3 regions of the Aeromonas sp. 25-AL00135 genome follow, and region 3 is predicted to be linked to each of the others. Evidence: riboswitches for the same ligand, from Rfam matches in the RefSeq annotation. Region 3 holds a riboswitch; each other region holds the start of a gene.

Region 1 (7,529 bases), on a different contig from region 3:
CGATAAAAGTGTGGGAGGCCGATACGATCTTCCGCTCGCTGGTGGCCGGGTTGTAGTCGGTCAGTACCCGGATTGGATCTTCCTTGGCGTAGGAGTTGAAGTCGCCAACCAGCAGCACCTGGCCCGGCAGTTTGCTGACCGCTTCACCCAGCACCTTGGCCGCGCTCACGCGGAACTCGGTACACTTGCCCTGCAGGTCGGCCGGTTCTGTCTTGCCATCGCCATTTTCGTAGCAGCCTGACCCCTTGGATTTGAGGTGGTTGACCACCAGCGTCAGCGGCTCCTTGCTCTTGGCGAGGGTGAAGGTCTGAACCAGAGAATCGCGCTGACCAGCTGTCTTGGCTACACCACCAGTGGTGTAGCGCTGCTCCGGCAGCTTGATGACGCTGGCATCTCCGCTGGGGGTGAGCAGGGCAGGGCGGTAGATCATCGCCACCATGATGGCGTCGCCGCCGAAGAACTTGCCATCGGTAAGTGCAGTGACCGGCAGACGCACATAGGCGTAGTGTTTGCTCGCATCCTTCTGCTGTTCGTTGAGGCGGGTCACCAGATTGTGGAGGGCCGAGTTATCCTCGAAGCCGTTGTTCTCCATCTCCATCAGGCCGAGCAGATCGGCATCCATTGCGGTAATGGCATTGACGATCTTGGTGCGCTGCTTCTCGAACTCGGGCTGGCTCTTGGCTCCCCGGTTGCAACCTTTGGCGTTGTCGGCATCCGCCTGATCCTTGCACAGGATATTGAGTGCACCGCCAATGCTGGAGTGGCTGGTGAAGTAGTTGAGCACGTTGAAGCTGCCGATCCGCAGATCGCTGCCAGCGAGGCGAGCCGGCGCGTCTTGACGATCCTCTTCAGGGCTGCGCAGCAGAGCACCGGCAGTCAGGGTGACATTGCTCGGTACTACCAGACGGAAGGCATCTTTGTTATAGACGATTACCCCCTCCAGCCCGGTCAGTTGATCACCGATGCGCAGATATCCCTGATCGGCATCCCAGCTCGGGAACCAGGGCAGTACGCCATCCGGTACTTTGTTGTTATCGGACTCTACCACCAGACGGTTGCTGCCATTTTTGGTGGCCAGTGCGACAGCGTCCGCACTGTTGGCAACATGAAGTTGGGTCGGTTTGATCAGCGGGGTTTTGTGGGCCAACTCTACGTTGTTGCGATAGACCTTGTAGTCGAAGCCGTAGTTGCGGGTCAGGTGCAGGTCACTGCTGCTGTCAAGACGTACCCGCATCCCTTCGTGGCGATTGAGCGCTTGCGCCAGCGTCTCCCCTTCATTGACCTGCAGTACGCTGGTCGGCACATTCAGCCCTTGTGCGGTGACTTGCAAGTGGGCTTTTTTGGTGGCCTTGTCGACTAACGGGGTCAGCTGGGTGCCGCCGTAAAATTCTTGCACCTGTGCTTCCAGACAGACTTCGCTCCCCGGTTTGACGTCTTTATATTTGGTCGCGAAGTCCTTGTCGTTCAGATAGACAAAGATGCCATCAGAGGTGGCCGCATTGCCATCGCCCACCGGGTCGGTCAGATAGAAACCCTTGGTCAGGCTTTGGCCCAGCGTCGTCACGATACCGCGAACGTTGAAGGTGCCCGTGCTGATTTTACCGGTCACATTGCCGTTCTTGTCGGTCACGGTCTGGGTGGCCAGCGCGCTGGCGGAGCCTGTGCCCTGAATGGTCGGGATGGGGGTGAGTTGAGCCGGATCGGACGGGCAGACAAATGCCGCATGGGCGCCTGAGGATGCAAGTGCCAGCCCCACGGCCAGCGACAGCAGGGTACGAGTACCTTTCATAGGTGTTCCTTTTTTATTTTTGCCAGTGATTCCATAGCCTTGGCTCGTTGACCAAGGGCGCGCATTGTCACATTTCTGGCATGTCATACCAGTGAGCCAACGCACATTAAATGAATCTGGGAAGGTGTGGGAAAGCGTTTTTATGATCCCAATAACGATATGATTTTTTTGATAATTCAATCAATTTTAACCCTGTGATCATGACGCTTTCGTGGCAGGGGATAATTCTCTTTGAGAATAAAGATTGAGGGGATCTTGTCGCCTTCCTATACTGGGTTCGTTCCTCACGGAACCCAGGTAAAGGGCAAACCGGCAGTGATGCCGGGGCGCAATGCTTCCGGTCTCGATCGTGGATCCAGATAGCGGGGTTTCCCTGGGTGAGGGGTGGTTTTTGTGGCAGGTCCATTGCCAGTTGTCTGCGCCCATCATGCAGGTTGCGATTGTTCTTTGCCTTGGTGACCAAGCCAAGACAAAACAAGGAAGATAACAATATGCAACAGCTTTTCAGACCCAGCAGGCTTGCCATGCTGGTCGCCCTTGCGGCTGCGCCCGCCTGGGCTCAGGCCGCTTATCCCGCCTATAAATCCGGTACTGCCTACAAGGCTGGCGATATCGTCAGCAACGTCGGTGCCCTCTACGAGTGCAAAGAATTTCCCTATTCAGGCTGGTGCGGGGCATCCCCCTATCACTATGAGCCGGGGGTAGGTGTGGTTTGGGCAGATGCCTGGAAGCCCTATGGTGGCGAGGTGCCCCCTCCTGCACTCGGCGTAGCCGTCAGCTCGCCAGCTGCTGGTGCCAGTTTCAACGAAGGAGCCAGCGTGGCGCTGGCGGTGAGCCTGAGCGGCCCGGTAACGGCCTTGGCCCGGGTGGAATATCTTGTCGACGGCAAGCTGGTTGCCACGGCAAGCGCCTCGCCCTGGAGTGCCAGCTGGAGCGCCGCCGGAGTGGGGGGGCATACCCTCAAAGCTCGCGCGCTGGATAAAGATGGCAAGGTGCTGAGCGAAGCGGATTCGAGCTTCAACGTCGCCGCCGTGGTGGCGCCAGAGGCGCCCAAGGCGAGCATCAGCAGCCCGGCCAATGGCGCCAAGGTGACGCTGGGTCGCAGTGTGGCGGTGAGTGGCAACGTTACCGATGCCAACAACGATGTGGCCAAAGTCGAGCTCTATGTCGACGGCAAGAAGGTGGGCGAAGATACCACTGCCCCCTGGCAGGTGAACTGGACACCGGATGCCAAAGGCAGTGCTGCCCTCAAGCTGGTGGCCACTGACAAGACCAACCTGAGCGGCGAGTCGGCGGCGGTGACCGTCAATGTCGAGGAGGCCGCGCTGCCGCCCACCGGTGGCAACCTCTCTTGTGACATTCGCCAGATCTATCGCCCGGATGGTTACGAGTGCATGGGGGATGACCATGCCCGCCGGGTCATCGGCTACTTCACCTCCTGGCGCACCGGCAAGAACGGCCTGCCCGCCTATCTGGTGAGCGACATCCCCTGGAACAAGATCACCCACATCAACTACGCCTTCGCGGCGGTGGATGAGCAGAGCCACACCATCAAGGTGGACGATGCAGCCACCAAGATGACCTGGGATGGCGTGCCGGGTGCCGAGATGGATCCTGAATTCGCCTACAAGGGCCACTTCAACCTGCTGTCGAAGTACAAGAAGCAGTATCCGGACGTGAAGACCCTCATCTCGGTCGGGGGCTGGGCCGATACCCGCGGTTTCTACACTGCCACTACCAAGGGTGACTGCTCGGTCAATACTGCCGGTATCAACACCCTGGCTGACTCGGCGGTGAGCTTTATCCGCCAGTACGGTTTTGACGGGGTCGATATCGACTACGAATACCCCACCTCGATGAAGGATGCGGGCAATCCCAACGACTTCCCGCTCTCCAACCAGTGCCGGGCCAAGCTGTTTGCCAACTACGAGGTGCTGATGAAGACCTTGCGGGCGCGGCTCGACAACGCCGGTAACGAAGATGGCCGCAAGTATATGCTGACCATCGCCTCACCGGCCTCGGCCTATCTGCTGCGCGGGATGGAGAACTTCCAGGTCACCCGGTACCTCGACTACGTCAACCTGATGACCTATGACTTCCACGGTGCCTGGAACCACTTTGTCGGTCACAACGCGGCCCTGTTCGACAACAATGCCGACCCCGAGCTCTCCCACTGGGGCGTCTATACCCAGACCCAGTTTGGCGGTATCGGTTACCTCAACGCGGCCTGGTCTGCCCACTACTTCCGCGGTGCGCTGGCGGCTGGCAAGATCAACGTTGGCGTGCCCTATTACACCCGCGGTTGGCAGGGGGTGAGCGGTGGCAGTCATGGGTTGGGTGGCAAGGCAGCCCTGCCGAGCCAGAACGAGTGCCAGCCGGGCACAGGTGGCAGTACCATTCCGTGCGGTAACGGGGCGGTCGGCATCGACAACATCTGGCATGATCTGGACAAGAACGGCAAAGAGATCGGCGGTGGCGCCGTGCCCATGTGGCATGCCAAAAACCTGGAGCATGCAGCCAGCCTCGGCATCACCACGCTGCCGAGTTATGGCACTGCCTGGGGTCTGGATCCCAACAATCCGGCTCACGTGATGCAGGGCAAGTATGTGCGTTACTACGATGACAAGGCACACGCGCCCTGGTTGTGGAATGAAGAGAAGAAGGTGTTCCTCTCAACCGAAGATGAAGAGTCCATGGGCCACAAGCTCGACTACATCATCAAGCGCGGTCTGGGTGGCGTGATGTTCTGGGAGATGGCGGGTGATTACGCCTTCGATCCGGCCAAGAACGAGTACGGCATGGGCAGTACCCTGACCACCCTGGCTTATGAGAAGTTTGCCAAGGCAACTCCGTACAACACCAAGCAAAACGATCTGGCCGCGCCGAGCGCCCAGCTCGATATCCAGGTCAGCCTCTCCGGCTTCAAGGAAGGGGACTCCAACTACCCGATCAACCCGAAACTCAAGCTGATCAACAAGTCGACCCAGACCATTCCGGGCGGCGCGCGCATCGAGTTTCTGGTACCCACCTCCACCTCTGACACCATCACGGATCAGAGTGGCATGGGGCTGAAAGTGGTGGAGAGCGGTGGCAACGACAACTCGGAAGGCATTGCCAACGAGAAGGACTTCCACAAGGTCGCCATGAACCTGCCGGGCTGGCAGACTCTGGCGCCAGGGGCCGAGATTGAAGTCGCCATGACCTACTACCTGCCCGCCGCTGGCGTGCCAAGCGGCATGCGCATCATCAGCGGCAGCCAGACCATTGGTCTCAAGGCCGAGTTCCCGACCCTGCCGGAGGCCGTGCTGGGCTCGGGTGGCGGCGAGAACCCGGGTACCAGCTGCAGCAGCCAGAACGTCAATCCGGCGGCCTACAAGGCCTATCCGAGCTGGCCGCAGGGGGATCATGCCAATGGCGGCGATCGCATTACCCATAACAAGGTAGTGTGGCAAGCAAACTGGTGGACCAGCAGCGAGCCCAAGGCAACCGATGGCAGCTGGAAGTCTGTCTGTAGCTATTGATTTTAAAATCAATGAGATAAGTGAGGCTTCGGCCTCACTTTTTTTGTCTGGTTGGTCGCTCTGGTTGAAAATGCGCCTGCCTTTCCTGGCGGGCAGCCTCTATAATAGAGTCGATTAATAATCAGATGGATATCAGCGTATGGCGAGTATATTGGATTCCGTTGATCAACGAACTCAACTGGTGGGTGAAAACCGCCTCGAGTTGTTGATGTTTCGTCTCGGCACCCGTCAGATGTTCGCCATCAACGTCTTCAAGGTACGGGAAGTGGTCAAGTTGCCCCATCTGAGCAAGATGCCGGGCTCCCACCATAACATCAGCGGGGTGGCTAATATCCGCGGTACCTCGATCCCGGTGATCAACCTGCGCAGCGCCATCGGTATGCGCCCCATGCCCATCGATAGTGAATCCAACCTCATTATCACCGAATATAACCGTTCCATTCAGGGCTTTCTGGTGGGGCAGGTGGCCAATATTGTCAATATGACCTGGAAGGACATCCTGCCGCCGCCGCGCTCCGCTGGGCGCGCCAACTACCTCACTGCCATCACCCGCATTCCCGAAGATGGAGTGGAGCAGATCGTCGAGATTATCGATGTGGAGAAGGTGCTGGCGGAGATCATCACCTATGACATCCGCATCTCCGAGGAGGTGCTGGACCGGGAGATCCTGCCCGAGATGCATGGCCGCAAAGTGCTGATCGTCGATGACTCCAGCACCGCCCGCAATCTGGTGCGCGAGACCCTGGGTCAGCTTGGGCTCGAGGTGATCGAGTGTCAGGATGGTTTGCAGGCGCTGACCCTGCTCAAGGGATGGTGCGATGCTGGCAAGAAGGTGACCGACGAGATCCTGCTGATGATCACCGATGCCGAGATGCCGGAGATGGACGGCTACCGCCTGACCCACGAGGTGCGCAGCGATCCGCGCATGTCCGATCTCTTTATCACCCTCAACACCTCCCTGAGCGGCAACTTCAACGAAGCCATGGTCAAGAAGGTGGGGTGCGACCGCTTTATCTCCAAATTCCAGCCCGACTTGTTGGTCGGCGTGGCCCAGGAGCGGCTGCGCCAGGTGCTGGAAAGCTGAGAAGCTGTCTGCCGGTTATGCTAAATCAATAACAACACATCCCGCTTCGGCGGGATGTGTTGTTATTGGGTATTGGCGATGGATAGGTTGAAGCAAGGTGCCACGCAGAGATCGTCGACCATTCAAAACATCCGATTTTGGCGGGATATTTTGTTATGGGATATTGGTGATAGACGGCGGGCTTATTGGCTAAGCAGCGGCTCCATAAAGCGGGCGACTTTATCGCGGATTTGTGGCTGGGCCGCCGGGGTGGGATGAATACCATCGTTCATCATAAGTTCAGGGCGCAGCGCAATATCATCCATAAAGAAGGGCAGCAAGGGCAGATCGTTAGCCTGGGCCAACTCGGGAAAGATCTGTTCGAACTGGCGCAGATAGCGGGCACCGTAGTTGCGGGGCAGCTGGATTTGGGTCAACACCACAAGGGTCTGCTGCTCCTTGGCGAGCGCGATCATGCTGGCCAGATTTTGGCGGGTAATGGTCGGTGCGAAGCCGCGCAGGCCGTCGTTGCCTCCCAGTTCGATCAGCAGCCAGTCTGGCTTGTGCTCCTTCAGCAGAGCGGGCAGACGGGCCAGCGCCCCTTGGGTCGTTTCACCACTGATGCTGGCATTGAGCAGAGTGTGTTTGCCACCCTCCTCCTGCCATTTCTGGTTGAGCAGGGCGGGCCAGCTCTGCTCAACCTGCATTTGATAGCCGGCGCTCAGGCTGTCTCCCAGCACCAGCAGGGTTTGGGCCTGAGCCGACGAGAGCAGGCTGCCGAGGCCAACGAACAAGGCAAACAGAATACGCACCATCAATTCAACTCCCGCTATGGATTGTCATCAAGGGATTGGAACAAAGGATACAGAGCATGAGTTCAACCCCCATTATTGTCGTCAAGGGCCTCGGCAAATCGGTTCGCCTCGGCCAGGAAAGCCTCTCCATCCTTGAAGGGATCGATCTGCAAGTCAATAGCGGCGAGACGGTGGCACTGGTCGGCGCCTCCGGCTCCGGCAAGTCCACCCTGCTGGGGCTGCTGGCCGGGCTCGATCTGCCGAGTCAGGGGGATATCGAAATCCTCGGCAAATCCCTTGGCGAGCTGGATGAAGAGGGGAGGGCCAGATTGCGTGCCGAGCAGATCGGCTTTGTGTTCCAG
Region 2 (7,529 bases), on a different contig from region 3:
AGGGGGCAAACAGGGCACCCTGCAATATATCTGGACAGGCCCATCGGGTGAAACCGCCGACAAGCTCTCCATGGTATCCGGCTATCAGCCCTGGGGCTGGATCCTCGGTTCCGGCATGCTGCTGCAGGATATTCAGCAGACCATCTGGGCCCAGTACATGAAGATGGGGACCGCCACCGCCATCGTGATCCTGCTGATGGGGTTGCTGGGCTGGCGCATCACCCACTCCATCGTCTCCCCCCTCAGTCAGATCAACCACGCCATGCAACGGGTCGCCAAGGGGGATCTGGTGGTGAGCATCCCGGTACAGGGCAAGGATGAGCTGGGAGTGGTCGCCCGCTGCACCAACCAGAGTCTCGATGCCATCCGTCACGCCCTGCTGGAAGCCAGTCAGGGGGCTCGCAACGTGGCGGATGCCGCCCTGCGCATCGCCGCCTCTGCCGAGCAGACCAATCAGGCGGTGACCAGCCAGCGGGATCAGCTGGCCCAGCTCGCTACCGCCATGAACGAGATGAGCGCCACCATCTCCGATGTGGCCGGACACGCCGAAAATACCGCGCGGGATACCCAGGAAGCGACCGGAGAAGCCGGGCTCGGCAACCGCGACGTTCACGCCAGCGTGCACGGCATCAAGGCGCTGGCTACCGAGGTGGAGCAGGCCACCCAGCAGGTCAACCAGCTCAAGGAGGGGGTGATGCAGATCAGCGAAGTGACCGCTGTCATCAGCGCCATTTCGGAGCAGACCAACCTGCTGGCCCTCAACGCCGCCATCGAGGCAGCCCGTGCCGGTGAGCAGGGCCGCGGCTTTGCCGTGGTGGCCGACGAGGTGCGCCAGCTGGCCAGCCGCACTCGCCAATCCACCGAAGAGATCCAGAGTACCATTGCCCAGCTGCAGCAACGGGCCGTCACCGCAGCCAATGCCATGGACACCAGCCGCAAACTGGCGGAGAGCAGCGTCAACCAGTCCCAGCAGGCGGGGCAGGATCTCACCCTGATCGTCAACCACATCCAGCATGTGAGCGACATGGCGACCCAGATCGCCACCGCCGCCGAGCAGCAGAGCATGGTGGCCGAGGATATGAACCGCAACGTCAGCGGCATCAACGACTCGGCGCTGGAGATGTCCCAGTCCGCCTCGCAACTGGCGCAGGAGAGCGAGCTGCTGGCCGGTCTCTCCCGCAGCCTGGATGAGCGGCTTGCGGTGTTCAAACTGGGCAAGGAGTCCTCCACTGCGCCAATGATGGCTCCCATATCTCCCCCGTCAGGCGAGCAGCGCGCCCGTCATTGATGACGTCAATCCTTGTCGCCTTGTCACCCGACCTGCCAGCCAAGCTGGCAGGTTTTATTACGCCAACAACACGCAATCAGCATGCATCTTATCGGCATATTCAACGTTAATCGGTGCCATTCACAGATAAGAGAGCAATTTAAAAACAGTCACTTAGAATGATTTGCGCGCCATTGGATGATGCGTTTAAACATTCAACTTCAAATAACGAATCAATGCAGTGCACAATGGTGATGGCCGAACATTTGGCCCATCACTAATCATCTAGTCATTTGGCAAACTGACCGAAAGGTCGGGACGCAAAGCCTCCGGTCTACAGACGTTTTGTCCAGGATAGCGGGGTTGCCACACGCAAGTGTGTATCGGGGAATCCCCAGGCCAACTGACTGCCCACATCTGTCGAACAGAGGAATGTATGGCAGCAAAAATCCAACTCAATCACATCGCAGCGGTGCTGGCTCTGCTGGCCAGCGGCAGCGCCCTGGCCCACGGCTACATCAGCCAGCCCGAGAGCCGCAACTACCTGTGCAAAACCGGTGGCAACAGCCAGTGTGGCGGCGTGCAGTGGGAGCCCCAGAGCGTGGAGGGGCCATCAGGTTTCCCGCAAACCGGCCCGCAGGATGGACAAATCGCCTCGGCGGGCAGCCCGCGCTGGAGCGAGCTGAACATCCAGACCAGCGACCGCTGGACCAAACGTGAAGTACAGCCCGGTCCCTTCGCTATCAGCTGGACATTCACCGCAAACCACGTCACCCGCAACTGGCGCTACTACCTCACCAAGCAGGACTGGAACCCCAACCAGCCGCTCACCCGCGCCTCGTTCGACCTGACCCCCTTCTGCGTCATCGACGGCAACATGGTGCAGCCGCCCAAGCAGGTGACCCATAACTGTATCCTGCCGGAGCGCACCGGTTATCAAGTGATCCTCGGCGTGTGGGAAGTGGGCGACACCAGCAACAGTTTCTACAACATCATCGATGCCAAGTTCAAAGATGGTAGCCAGCCGCCGCTGGAGTGGAGCCAGGCAGGCACCATCTACCCCTCCATCGACCTCGCGGTGGGTGACAAGGCGATGACCCGGGTATTCGATGCCAACGGCGAGCGCCCCGATCTGCAGACCGTACTGACCATCACCACCGCCGAGCAGGGCCAGAAGAACAGCTGGGCTCATGCCCTCGCCAGCAAGATCAACGCCGAACAGAGCCTGATCCGCGCCGGTCAGCAAGGAGCCGATGGCCAGTTCAATCCGATCTACGGCATGAACCCCGTCTATCTGCATCGAGACAGCAAACTGGATCGAGTCGAGATTGACCTGCAACAGCAGCAACCGCCGGTGGTGGACAGTATCAGCGTCAGCGGTCTGGCCAGCGACTATGTGCTGGACAACGGCAAGGCAACCCTCGATTTCACCGTCACCGCACAGGGCGATCTGGCCGTCACCAGCACCCTCTATGACCACGGCGGCGTCGCCAAGGGTGAAAGCAGTGCAGATATCAAAGACAGCAGCCACACCTTCACCATGGCGCTGGAAGGACTCAAGGCAGGTCACCACCAGCTGGTGATCAAGGCCACTCCGAAAGCGGGCGGCGAGACCATCCAGCAGACCATGGATCTGATGTTCAAGGAGCAGAGCAGCGGCGAATATGACTTCGTCTTCCCGAACAACATCAAGTCCTACACCGCCGGTACCAAGGTGCAGCAGCCGAAAAATGGCAAGGTCTATCAGTGCAAGCCCTTCCCCTACAGCGGCTACTGCGTGCAGTGGGCCACCACCGCCACCCAGTTCGAGCCGGGCATCGGCTCCCACTGGCAAATGGCGTGGGATGAAGTGAAGTAACTCGCCACCGGATAGCAAAAGGGGAGCCATTGGCTCCCCTTCTGTCATCTCTTCCGATTCAAATCTGGAAGTCGAGGGCGGGCTCGCTGCCCATGGCGCGGGCCTGAATATCCGCCAGCGCCAGCTCGGGGTTGCAGAGCTGGATAAACTGCCAGGCAAAGTTGTGCTGGAACTGCCCCTGCTTGAGGCCAATCCAGGCGGTGTGGGGGGCAAACAGATGGCTGCCATCGAGCTGCACCAGCCCCTGATCGCGCTGGGTGTCGAACGCCATGTCGGCCAGTATGCCGACCCCCATCTCCAGCTCGACATAGGTCTTGATGACATCGGAGTCCTGCGCCGTCAGCAGGATCTGCGGCTCGATGCCAGCCGCAGCAAAGGCTTCATCCACCCGCACCCGCCCGGTCAACCCGGCTTGATAGGTGACGATAGGCCAGTTGGCCAGCGCCGCCAGCGTCAGATCCCGCTCGCCTGCCAGCGGATGTTGCTCGGGCACCACGATGTTGTGGTGCCAGCGGTAGTAGGGGAATGCCACCACCCCTTCGCTCTTGTCGAGCTGCTCGCTGCTGATGCCGATATCCACCTCGCCGGTCTGCACCAGCCGCACTATCTCCTCCGGGCTGCCCTGACGCAGCTCCAACTGTACCAGCGGGAACTGCTCGCGAAACGCCTTCACCACCCGCGGCAGGGCATAGCGGGCCTGAGTATGGGTGGTCGCCACCAGTAAACGTCCCGAGTCGCGGTTGGCGAAGGTGCTGGCCAGTTTGCGGATGTTGTTGGCGTCATTGAGAATGCGCTCGGCAATCACCAGCAGCTCCTTGCCAGGCTCGGTCATACCGAGCAGCCGCTTGCCGTAGCGTATAAATAGTTCGATACCGAGCTCCTCTTCCAGCTCGCGGATATGGCGACTCACCCCGGATTGCGAGGTAAAAAGGGCGTTGGCCACCTCGGTCAGGTTGTAATCCCGCCGCGCTGCCTCCCGGATAATGCGTAACTGCTGAAAATTCACCTTGTCGCCTCCTGCGAAGAGTGGGCGACACAATCTGCTCGCCCCTCTCATTTTTGTTATTTGGCCGGATCATGCCCCGGCAGAGCGCCTGAACCGGGCGGCCACACCGCCCGCAACACAGCATCAAATCTGATAGTCGGGATAGAACTGCGCCTGTCTGGCCACCAGCTTCACCCCCTGACCCGGGGCAAACAGCTTGGCCGCCTCCTTGGTCAGCTCCGCCTCATAGTGAGCTCCTTTGGTCTCACCGTCACCGCGCAGCTCCACCCGAATGCGCGGCCCCATGGGCAGCAGGCGGGTAATGGTGGCGCGGATCCCGCCCGGCGCATCGGCTGGCAAGATCTCCAGTTCATGGGGACGGACATAGGCGATAGCGGCACTGCCGTGGGCCAGATGAGAAGCCGACGGCCCGCCGAGCAGTTGCTCGCCGACACCGAATCCCTGCTCCGCCACCCGACCGCGGAACTGGTTCACGCTGCCAAGGAAGCTGTGGACGAAGGAGCTGGCGGGCTGGTCGTAGACCTCGGCCGGGGTGCCGATCTGCTCGACCCGTCCGGCATTCATCAGCACCACCCGATCCGCTACCTCCAGCGCCTCTTCCTGATCGTGAGTCACGAACAGACTGGTGACGTGCAGCTCGTCGTGCAGCTCGCGCAGCCAGCGACGCAGCTCCTTGCGCACCTGCGCATCGAGGGCCCCGAAGGGCTCGTCCAAGAGCAGTACCTTGGGCTGCACCGCCAGCGCGCGAGCCAGCGCGACCCGCTGACGCTGACCGCCGGAGAGCTGGGTCGGATAGCGCTCGGCCACATGGCTGAGCTGCACCAGATCCAGCAGCTCTTTGACCCGGGCACGAATGGCCGCCTCGGCCGGGCGTTCACTGCGCGGTTTGACCCTAAGGCCAAACGCCACGTTCTCGAAGACTGTCATATGGCGAAACAGGGCGTAGTGCTGGAACACGAAGCCGACGTTACGCTCGCGCACATGGAGATCCGAGGCGTCCTCACCGCGGATGATGACGCTGCCACTGTCGGCCTGCTCCAGCCCGGCGATGATCCGCAGCAACGTGGTCTTGCCACAGCCGGAGGGACCGAGCAGCGCCACCAGCTCACCGTCGTGAAAGTCGAGGTTGATGTCTGCCAGCGCCGCGTACTGATTGAAATGCTTGTTGAGTTGTTGAACCTGAATGCTCATGGCTGCCTCTTTAAAACGGTGATCAGTGAGATTTGGTGGGCTGGGCACGCAGCCGGGCCAACAGGGTTTCCCCCAGCAGGGTGAAGATCCCGAACAGAGCCAAGAGGCTTGCCACCGCGAAGGCGGCGCCGGTCTGGTACTCGTTGTAGAGGATCTCGATATGCAGCGGCAGGGTATTGGTCTGGCCGCGAATATGACCGGAAACTACCGACACCGCGCCAAACTCCCCGACCGCGCGGGCGGTACAGAGCAGCAGGCCGTACATCAGGCTCCAGCGAATGCCGGGAAGGGTGATGCGCCAGAACATCTGCAGACCGCTCGCCCCCAACATGATGGCGGCTTCTTCCTCTTCCGGGCCGCGCGCCTCCATCTGGGGCAGCAGCTCGCGCACCACGAAGGGTACGGTAATGAAGGTGGTGGCCAGGATGATCCCCGGGGTGGCGAAGATGATCTTGATGTCATGTTCGCTCAGCCAGTCACCGAACCAGCCGCGGCTGCCGAACATCAACACCAGCATCAGACCGGCGATCACCGGCGACACCGAGAAGGGCAGATCGATGATGGTGATGAGCAGCTGCCGACCGGGGAAGCGGAAACGGGCGATGGCCCAGGCCGCCGCGATCCCGAACAGCAGATTGAGTGGAACCGCACAGAGGGTCACCAGCGCGGTGAGACCGAGGGCGCTCAGAGCATCCGGCTCGCTGATGGCGTGCCAGAAGAAGGCGAGCCCCGGCGTCAGCGCCTGAATAAAGACGGTGGCCAACGGCAGCAGCAACAGGGCGGCAAACCAGCCCAAACCGACCGTGATGAGCAGCCACTTGACCCACTGAGGTTCACGGATCACGACCGGTGCCTTGCGAGCGGGGGTCGCCTCTACAGAGGCCGCCTCAATGGCGATAGCAGATGAACTCATATCCGGCTCCCTCCGATGCGAGACCAGCTCCAGGCCTGCAACTTGTTGATTAGCAGTAACAAAATGAATGAGATCAGCAGCATCACCACTGCGATGGCGGAGGCACCGGCGTAGTCATACTCCTCCAGGTGGCTCATGATCATCAGCGGCGCGATTTCCGAGACCATCGGCAGGTTGCCGGCGATGAAGATGACGGAGCCGTACTCCCCCACCCCGCGGGCAAACGCCAGCGCAAAACCGGTCAGCAGGGCAGGCACCAGGGTGGGCCAGAGCACTCGCAGAAAGGTCTGCCAGCGATCGGCGCCGAGGCTGGCGGCCGCCTCCTCTTGCTCGGTTTCAGCCTCCCGCAGCACCGGCTGCAGGGTACGCACCACAAACGGCAATCCGATAAAGGTGAGTGCGATGACCACCCCGATAGGGTTGTAGGCGAGCTGAATGCCGAGCGGCGCCAGCAACTGGCCGATCCAGCCGTTGGGGGCGAAGATGGCGCACAGGGCGATGCCGGAAACGGCGGTCGGCATGGCAAATGGCAGGTCGATCAGCGCATCCACCAGACGACGACCGGGGAAGGTGTAGCGCACCAGGATCCAGGCCAGGATCAGGCCAAACAGGCTGTTGAGCAGCGCAGCGACAAAGGCCGCCCCGAAGCTCAGGCGAAAGGAGGCGAGCACCCGGGGTGAACCTATCACCTGCCAGAACTCGGCGGCGGTCAGGTTGTTGATCGCAAACAGCACCAGGGCCGAGAGCGGCAACAGCACCAGCAGGCCCAGATAGAGCAGGCTGAACCCCAAGGTGGGGCCAAAACCGGGCAGGACAGAATAAGAACCAAATCGCATAACACATCCATTTGTTATGAAGAATTTTCGATATGGTGATTCTGCGCACTCCCCTCATCGGCAACAAACATCAATTGCGACTTTGCTAATCACTTTTTTGTCTAACCGCAGAGTCACAAGGCTCTTGGCGCACTCCAAATAAAAAAAGGTCTTTTATATAAATAAAAGACCTAAGAAATGGAGCAATACGGAGCGCAACATTCAAAGAGCAGGGTTCGCAACAGCTCACCCGATAACATATCCCGCCATTGGTTAAGGGCCGATGGCAGAGACAACAACAGTTCTGATAGCCGAAGCCGCTTGCGGAGCAACCACCAGCTCGGCCCGGCGATAGAGAGAGCCAAGCAGTTCCAACCCCTGATGCCAGTCGCCATGGCCGGACTGGGCATTGATATGGCCCGCGTTGCCGGCGTCGAACAGGGGCACCTGCCACTGGCGACTCCAGTATTCGGCCCGCT
Region 3 (7,529 bases):
TCCTTGGTCAGCTCAATGTCATAGGTCTTGGTATCAGCCCTGACTTCACCATTAATAGCCAGCGCCGGCATGGACAAGAACATGATACCAAGTACACCCGTACGCAATATCATCTTCATTTCTCCTTCACTGCTTTACAGGCATTGCCTGTGCACTGGTATTTGATATCCATATATCCGCCGTAGTCATTGACGTAGCTGATCACAAATTCATTACCCAGGGTTTCCGGGATAGTGACCGTCTGCTCTGACTTGGGGGCAACCATAAAGGCAGAGAAACCCTTGATGGTGGTCCGCTCCTTGCCCTGTGGATGACCTAGGCCCACGTAGGTGATGTAGTAAGGGGTCGGATTGTTGACCTTGAGGGCCTTGCCCTGCTTGGTGATCAGCACCTGATCCTGCCAGATGGCACCGCGCTCGGGCAGGATCGCCTCGGGGCGGTAGAACAGCTTGATCTTGGACTGCACGGCAATCTGCATCACGTTGCTCTTCTCGCTCTTGGGCGGGATCTCGCGCAGGTTGAAGTAGTAGATGGACTCGCGATCCTTGGGCAAGCTATCGATGGCCGGCACACTGGCGATGCGCACGATGGACTTCTGGTTGGCATCCACCCGCTGTACCGGCGGCAGCACCACGAAGGGAGAAGAGATCTTCTGGCCTTGGGCATCTTCAATCCAGGCCTGCGCCAAGTAGGGCAGCTTCTGGTTCTCGTTCTTGATGTTGAGGCTGATGGACTTTGCGCCGCCCGGATAAACGGCACGAGTACGATCCAGCACAATGGCGGCACTGACGTTGAGTGAGGTCATGCCAAGCGCAGCCAGACAGATATAAGAGAGCAGCTTTTTCATCGGTATCCCATTACTTGCAAGTGAGAGTCTTCATCGACAGATCGGTTACTTGTTGCGGCGCCACTATCTTGCACTGGCGGGCCCCGCCCCAGGAGAGTTCAAACGCTTCATTCGGTTTCACCCCGGTCAGATAGACCAGGCCATCTTCATCCACCACCGAGAGCACACGGCCGGAATCCTTGACGACGGTGGCGCCAAATGGCGGCACTGAGCCATCGGGTAGTCTGACACTGGCCAGCAGCTTGAACCCTTCGGCAATTTCGAAAGCATTATACCCAATTGCGCCCTCGGTCAGGGTCCCCTGCTTGATGGCGTTCATCGCATCGATGTCGTCGCTCAGCTGATCCACATCGACCCGGGTGTCGCTCTTGCGATAGTCGGTCATGTCGCTGATCACCGCGACGCCAAAGCGGTTGGTCACGGCGCGGCCATTGTTGAAAGAGACGCCGGAGGTATTATCGGTATCCACCATCATGCGGGTACCGCCACGACGAGTCGCCTGGTGGAGGGCTGCACCGTGCTGGGTCGCCGTCAGACCGCCACGCAGGCTGGCACCAACCGAGGTGTATTCGCTCTGCACGCTGTAGGCATTGAGGCTGACCGCACCGATGTCGCTGTTGTGGTTGTAGTAACCCCGCGCCACGGCGTGGCCGTTGCTCTGCACACCCGCCCCCAGCTGATAGGTATCATCCGGTCGACTGTAGTCCTGATAGGTGGCCAGGTGAGTCACCTTGCCGTTGGAGGACTGCACGCTGTATCCCGCGCTCTTTCTGTCCCCGATCGGCATGCTCAGGGTCAGCATGACGCTCTTGTCATCCTCGTAGTTCTCGGTCTTGGTCTTGTAGGCCGACACATAGACGGAGACATCCTTGAAACTGCCGATGTTCACGTTCTTGTTGATGGAGAGGCCGTAGCGATCCTCTGCCTCGTGATCCCAATAGGTTCTGTGGGTGTAGTCCAGATAAACCGTCAGCGCCTTGGCCGCATCCTCCGCCCAGAAGGTCTTGTTGGCGGTGATGGTGTAGAGCTCCTTGTCACCCCAGGTGTTGTAGTCATCGCTCGAGGTCGTAGTGTTGTTCTCCAACCGATCCTTGTTATTGAGGAACTGCGACATGGTCATGAAGTCATGTTGGGAGAAGCGATAACCCGCGAAGGTGATCGAGCTGTTGTATTCATCAAACTGCTTGGCGTAGTTCACCCGTACCGACTGGCCAATCTTGGTCGACAGGCCCGGCAACTTGGCGATGGACTGGGTCAGGTCGGCGGAAATAGCGCCGAAGGCATAGAGATCACGACCGATACCCAATCCCATGGAGTTGTATTCACCCGCAATCAGGCTGCCGCCGTACAGCGACCAGGAGTTCGCCACCCCCCAGGAGAAATCACCGGTCACAAAGGCAGGGCCGTGCACATCGTGCACCGAATCCGTCTGTTCGGAAGGTGCACCAACCGCTAGGTTGTATCGGACATAGCCAGGGCGAGTCAGGTAGGGAACGGTTGCCGTGTCTACCTGGAACGAATTGACACTGCCATCTTGCTCCTCTACCCGCACATCAAGGCGGCCGCGCACCGAGCTGTCCAGCCCCTGGATGCGAAACGGGCCCGCCGGCACGTTGGTTTCATAGATGATCCGGCCGGACTGGGAGATGGTGACCTTGGCGTTGGTCTTGGCAATACCGCTCACTTCCGGCGCATAACCCTGCAGACTAGGCGGCAGCATGCGCTCGTCATTGGCCAGGTTGACGCCGGTATAGCGGAAACCATCGATTAACTGGGAGTTGAGCTGCTGCTCACCCACTGTCAGCTTGGCGGCCATGTTCGGCAGCGGACGATAGGCATAGATACGGTTCAACTCGGTCGATGTCCGCTCATTGTCGCCCCAGTAAGAGCTGGCCTGATAGTCACCCCGCAGACGCCAAGCGCCGTAGTTGAACCCCAGCGTACCATAGCTGCTGATGTTGCGATTGGAGTAACCATCGCCTTCGTTGACTTGGGCGTTAATGTTGTAATCAAGCATCATCCCCGGGATCCCTTCATCCCATTGTTCGGGCGGAATCCAGTTGGGATCGCTGTACTTCATCCACGCCTGAGGGATGGCAATGCGCAGCAAGCCGTTACCGATATCGTTCGAGATCACTACGCCGTCCAGCGCCAGCAGGTTGGCACACTGGCCATCGTGCCAGGTACCGATCTTGGCGATGGCCTCGTCGGTCAGCGCCAGCTTGGGGATCACATCTTGCGGCAGGCAGGCCACCCCGCCCTTTCCCTTGCCAGTATCGTTCTCGTAGAAAGGGATTTTCTGCAGAGGCAGCTTGTTCTTGTTGACCTCGATCTCGAGGTAGTAGTCGCCGGGCAGGATGTAGCCTTCGTCGGCAAACTGGGAGAGGTCGATCTTGGTCCGATCATCCAGATCGAGCGCATCAATATTAAACTCCGTTTCTGCCCATGCGTGATTTGCTACCGCCATCAGGCCGGACACGCATAGCATAAAAGTCATTTTTGAATAATGTTTTTTTCTCACAGAGTCTGATGTTGAAACGCTCATATTTTCACTCTAGGAATTGCATAAAGGTCTCACGTAATGAGGTATCTACACTAAGCAATTGGTTTGCTTACATATAATTGAGTTCTAACAGCGTCGTACTGTCTTGGAAAAACAGCTGACTGCTCATGAGCCCCAAATTGAATTCCAGATCACTGTTGACGATATCCGAGACAATAAAGCGCTCGCCGGACACCTTGTGATATTGGCCGTTATTGAGAATGCCCAGCTCATCGCTCATGGCACCACGCACGGACATGGAAATAAAAGGCAGTGATGCCACCGTTGCCCCGTCAACCTGACAACCGCTGATTTTCAGCGTGCCCAGTTGCTGAGCCTGCAATGGAATACTGCGCAGCACCTCCAGCGTACAGCCCGATTCGGCTAGTCCATCCGTGAGTTCGTTGGCGTGGACTGATCCCGCCATCATCACCAGTTGCAGCACCATGGCCGCCATCATTGAAGTTTTCATGATTAGGGTTCGATGTGAGGAAACAGAATGTGTGAAGTTGTGGTGGCTCGCACCACCACAACCCTTGTCACACGTTAAGGCACTCTATTACTCGTAGGAGAGAGTAAAGTTGGTCACTGCAGTGAAAGCACCGGCTTTCAGCGGGTTGGTGTCTTGGCTTGCATAGCCTTTCAGCACGGCGCTAAAGGGCAACTCGTTGTCACCGTTGACCAGGCCGAAGGCGGCAGTCGGGGTACCCAGTACGATCGGAGCACCGCCCGGAGCGGTCATCTTGATACCGGCACCCGCGGCGTCACCACCACCGATCACCAGCAGGCTGGGGTCTACCGGGTCTTTGGCACCACTGAAGGTCACCTTGACGGCATCTTCCTTGTCAGAGATTTCACAGTTCAGCAGCTTGATGCTGAACGGCTTGGAGCTGGACTCACCACCGTTGGCCAGCTCTTTGGTGCTGATCTGGCCCATTTCAACTACCTGGTCAACAGACTCAGGGGCTACAGAGCAAGGGGCGTTGATGATTTCACCGTTAAAAGTGACTTTACCGGAACCGGCACCACCAGCAGCAAAAGCGGAGCCGCACATCAGCATGGAACCAACACCCATAGCAACCAGAATCTTATTAGCTTTCATTCGTTTATACCTACATTAACGTGTGTTGTACTGCATCACTCCAATCATGCTGGAGTCACGATATTAAGTGATGCCGCGATATACTGCACAGCAACTGTTGGCGCTCGTCTCTCATTAAGCCGATGAGAAGTCATGCCAATAATAAACTGTGCCTCTTCAGGTTTATTTAAATAAGCAAAAGCAGCACACCGCATCAGGGGTAGTTCCCGCTACACCTCAACTGCACAACTACATACGTCCTTGTCGTCTGTGCAGAAAGCCGCATTCCGCTTTTGCTTGACGAACAAATTAACGACTCGTTTGATGCACATCAAATACATTTTGATTTGTATAAATTTTTTTATAAACACCTAAAAAACAACGACTTAAACCAACAATGAAACATAAAACGATATCATGAAATAAATAAAGTTCATATAAAGGGCATCTATTGCAATATTGTCAGACTATGAATTTAAAGTCGCACACAAAATTTCAACAAGAACACAACAAAGATAATCTATCTATTTTTGACAATAGTTATCAACCACTTCATAAACCGCCCCCTAAAGAGGTAATCAGGTAATCAGGTAATCAGGTAATCAGGTAATCAGGTAATCAGGTAATCAGGTAATCAGGTAATCAGGTAATCAGGTAATCAGGTAATCAAATTATTGGCAGCCCACACATAAATATACATCTACTACATTACATATTAATCATAGATATGACGCGCTAATATAGAGGCTTGTCCGCAATATTCACAGGCATGATTTGAGATAAAAAATAAATATACGTTATTAATTATGCAGACTAACTGTGATCCATCTCTCATGATTTTTAAGCCGATTGATTTCTCAAAGTGGAGTGTTATCATCTAGACATAGAGTAAAGGGCAAACCGATCGAAAGGTCGGGACGCAAAGCCACCGGTCTAAGGGTTTTGATACCTAAGACAGCGGAGCTGCCATCTGAGAAGAGTGATGTTATTGCCGATTTATGGCATTACTCTTTGATTGCGTTGCCCTTTTCGTACAACACCTGTGACGAAAAGGACATAGATATGAAAGCTCAACACACCGCCTCCCGTTTAGTTCGCAAGACAGTTTTCTCTGTATGCACCTCCTTGCTGCTTGGTACCGCCTTGTTGCCATCCACAGCTTCTGCGGCTGATGGCTCAGTGACGTTTACTGGCACTATCTATGAATCTCCATGTGATTTTTCTGACAGCAGCGTGACCTGCTATTCAGGCATGAACAAGCAAACCATGCCTTTGGCTCACTTGCAGCAAGCCGGTCAAATCAGCTCAATTAGCAGCACTATCAGCTACAAAGTGACCAATGCCAGCAACATGGCGATCGTGACTGTCAGCTATCTCTGATGACTCATCTGTAGTGACGCTGAAATTGGCGCGAAACAGATGAGCAGGTGGTGTTGAAAGCAACTCTTATCAGGTCGCCTGTGCTACCCATACAGGCGGCCAATATCTTTTCATCCCGCCTCCTCACGAACAAATAGCTGGCTTTGCTGATTGAGTCACCAGTCATCATGCGCCCAGATAATGTGGCTTAAGCCACAGGGACATCTCGCTTTTCCTGGTCATTTGCTGCATGTCTCGTGTTGATTAAATGAGATCTGACACGCACTTTACACAACTAACAACTTCTTCAATAAAGTCGCATGTGAGCCCTCACTACGGCAGCAGGAGTTCAAAAACAGCAAGCATATAAATCAACGCTATATCATTGATTTATATGTCATTTAAAAAATCATTGATATTCCTTTGAGTCCCTGTAAATTGCCTTGCGATTACTCGCAAGACAATACACAAACAAGAACAAAGGGATAAAAATGAACCGTTCAGGTACCGGGTGGCTGCTGCTGGCAGGCCCCCTGCTTTTGGCTACATCCTCGGCGCAAGCCAACTACTCCCCCAATGACTGGCGACAGTATCAGCTGACTGGCGAATCGAGGCGGCAACTGGCCGCGCGCATCACCGAGATCACCTACGAGCTCAAGGCGCGCAGCAGCAATGCTCCTTACCAGCAGCTCAGGGTCTACCGTCGCTTCGACTGGCAGAGCAGCGATCTCGCTGCACTGGCCGAACAGCAGTGTGGCGAGCCGCAGCTCAAGGTAGATGCGGGCTGGCAGATCCGCTTCGTGCGCTGTGAAGATCGGATTCCGGCGGGCAAGCTCATTCCCGCCAGCAGTTATGACTTTGGTTATGGCCTCAAGCAGGGTCGCTGGGAGCAGCTGGCGGGCACGCCGACCGCCCAGCGGCAGGATCGTCTGCCGCTGCCGCAAGCCATCATCCTGGGTCAGAGTGAAAGGGAGCTGGATCGCTGCGAACTCAACGCACAAGGCCGCTGCGCAGAGTCGGAGTGGCACTATCAGCCGCAGGATTGGCAGCAGTTGCAGGTACTTGAAGAGACCCCGAGCGAGCGGGATGGCCGGTTGGAGCAGATTTTCTTCCGTCTGCAACCGGTGGCAGGCAGTCAGGCGGCCGCTCAGGTCAGCGAGATCCATGTCTGGCGCCGCTATCAGTGGCTGCTGGATCAACTCACGCCTCAGCAGGAGTGTGATGAGCCGCAGGAGCGCAAGGAGGGGAGCAACACCATCCGCTATCGCATCTGCCGTCAGGTGATCCCCACTGGCAGCGAGGTTCAGGTAACGCTGCAAGATAGCGGCTACCAATACCCGGTCGCTGGCGGCGAGTGGCAACCCCTGCCAGAGAGCAAAGCGTGGCAGGAGAGTCGGGTGCTCAATCGCCCCATCGTGCTGGCCAGCAAGGAGGAGCAGCTGGAGTGCCGCCGCGCCAACGGTCGTCTCTGCTCCGAGCCCGAGCTGCCCGATGTGGATCTGCTCGACAGCGATGCCGCCAAACTGGTGGCCGACGTGAGCGGCCAGAACAGTCCTGCCTGGCAGGCGGATTACGGCCACGATGACGCCAAGCTGATGGCGGTGGTGCGCGGCATACGAGCCCTGCTGGCGGCCAACCAGCCGACCCATCCGGCAATGGACAAGCTGCTCTACTATGTGCGCGCCCACAACTACCACGGC

What was found. Region 3 has a riboswitch for cyclic di-GMP ahead of ACW5XC_RS10120 (hypothetical protein). Riboswitches for the same ligand answer to the same signal wherever they lie in the genome.
Region 1: linked by a shared signal. The riboswitch ahead of ACW5XC_RS00010 (glycosyl hydrolase family 18 protein) and the one ahead of ACW5XC_RS10120 (hypothetical protein) in region 3 are both predicted to bind cyclic di-GMP.
Region 2: linked by a shared signal. The riboswitch ahead of gbpA (N-acetylglucosamine-binding protein GbpA) and the one ahead of ACW5XC_RS10120 (hypothetical protein) in region 3 are both predicted to bind cyclic di-GMP.

What each region holds. Positions count from the first base shown of each region.
Region 1 covers NZ_JBSTYQ010000001.1:610-8,138, forward strand. Annotated here, with positions in the region: gene ACW5XC_RS00005 (ExeM/NucH family extracellular endonuclease) at 1-1,789, opposite strand, end outside; cyclic di-GMP riboswitch class I at 2,083-2,165, shown strand; gene ACW5XC_RS00010 (glycosyl hydrolase family 18 protein) at 2,281-5,310, shown strand; gene ACW5XC_RS00015 (chemotaxis protein CheV) at 5,450-6,394, shown strand; gene ACW5XC_RS00020 (arylesterase) at 6,577-7,188, opposite strand; gene ACW5XC_RS00025 (ABC transporter ATP-binding protein) at 7,245-7,529, shown strand, end outside.
Region 2 covers NZ_JBSTYQ010000010.1:8,448-15,976, reverse strand. Annotated here, with positions in the region: gene ACW5XC_RS10880 (methyl-accepting chemotaxis protein) at 1-1,288, shown strand, start outside; cyclic di-GMP riboswitch class I at 1,553-1,638, shown strand; gene gbpA (N-acetylglucosamine-binding protein GbpA) at 1,704-3,125, shown strand; gene cbl (HTH-type transcriptional regulator Cbl) at 3,184-4,131, opposite strand; gene ACW5XC_RS10865 (sulfate/molybdate ABC transporter ATP-binding protein) at 4,255-5,322, opposite strand; gene cysW (sulfate ABC transporter permease subunit CysW) at 5,345-6,235, opposite strand; gene cysT (sulfate ABC transporter permease subunit CysT) at 6,232-7,071, opposite strand; gene ACW5XC_RS10850 (RBBP9/YdeN family alpha/beta hydrolase) at 7,324-7,529, opposite strand, start outside.
Region 3 covers NZ_JBSTYQ010000009.1:37,531-45,059, reverse strand. Annotated here, with positions in the region: gene ACW5XC_RS10145 (fimbrial protein) at 1-113, opposite strand, end outside; gene ACW5XC_RS10140 (fimbrial biogenesis chaperone) at 116-847, opposite strand; gene ACW5XC_RS10135 (fimbria/pilus outer membrane usher protein) at 858-3,392, opposite strand; gene ACW5XC_RS10130 (hypothetical protein) at 3,460-3,849, opposite strand; gene ACW5XC_RS10125 (fimbrial protein) at 3,949-4,491, opposite strand; cyclic di-GMP riboswitch class I at 5,355-5,441, shown strand; gene ACW5XC_RS10120 (hypothetical protein) at 5,533-5,850, shown strand; gene ACW5XC_RS10115 (collagenase) at 6,321-7,529, shown strand, end outside.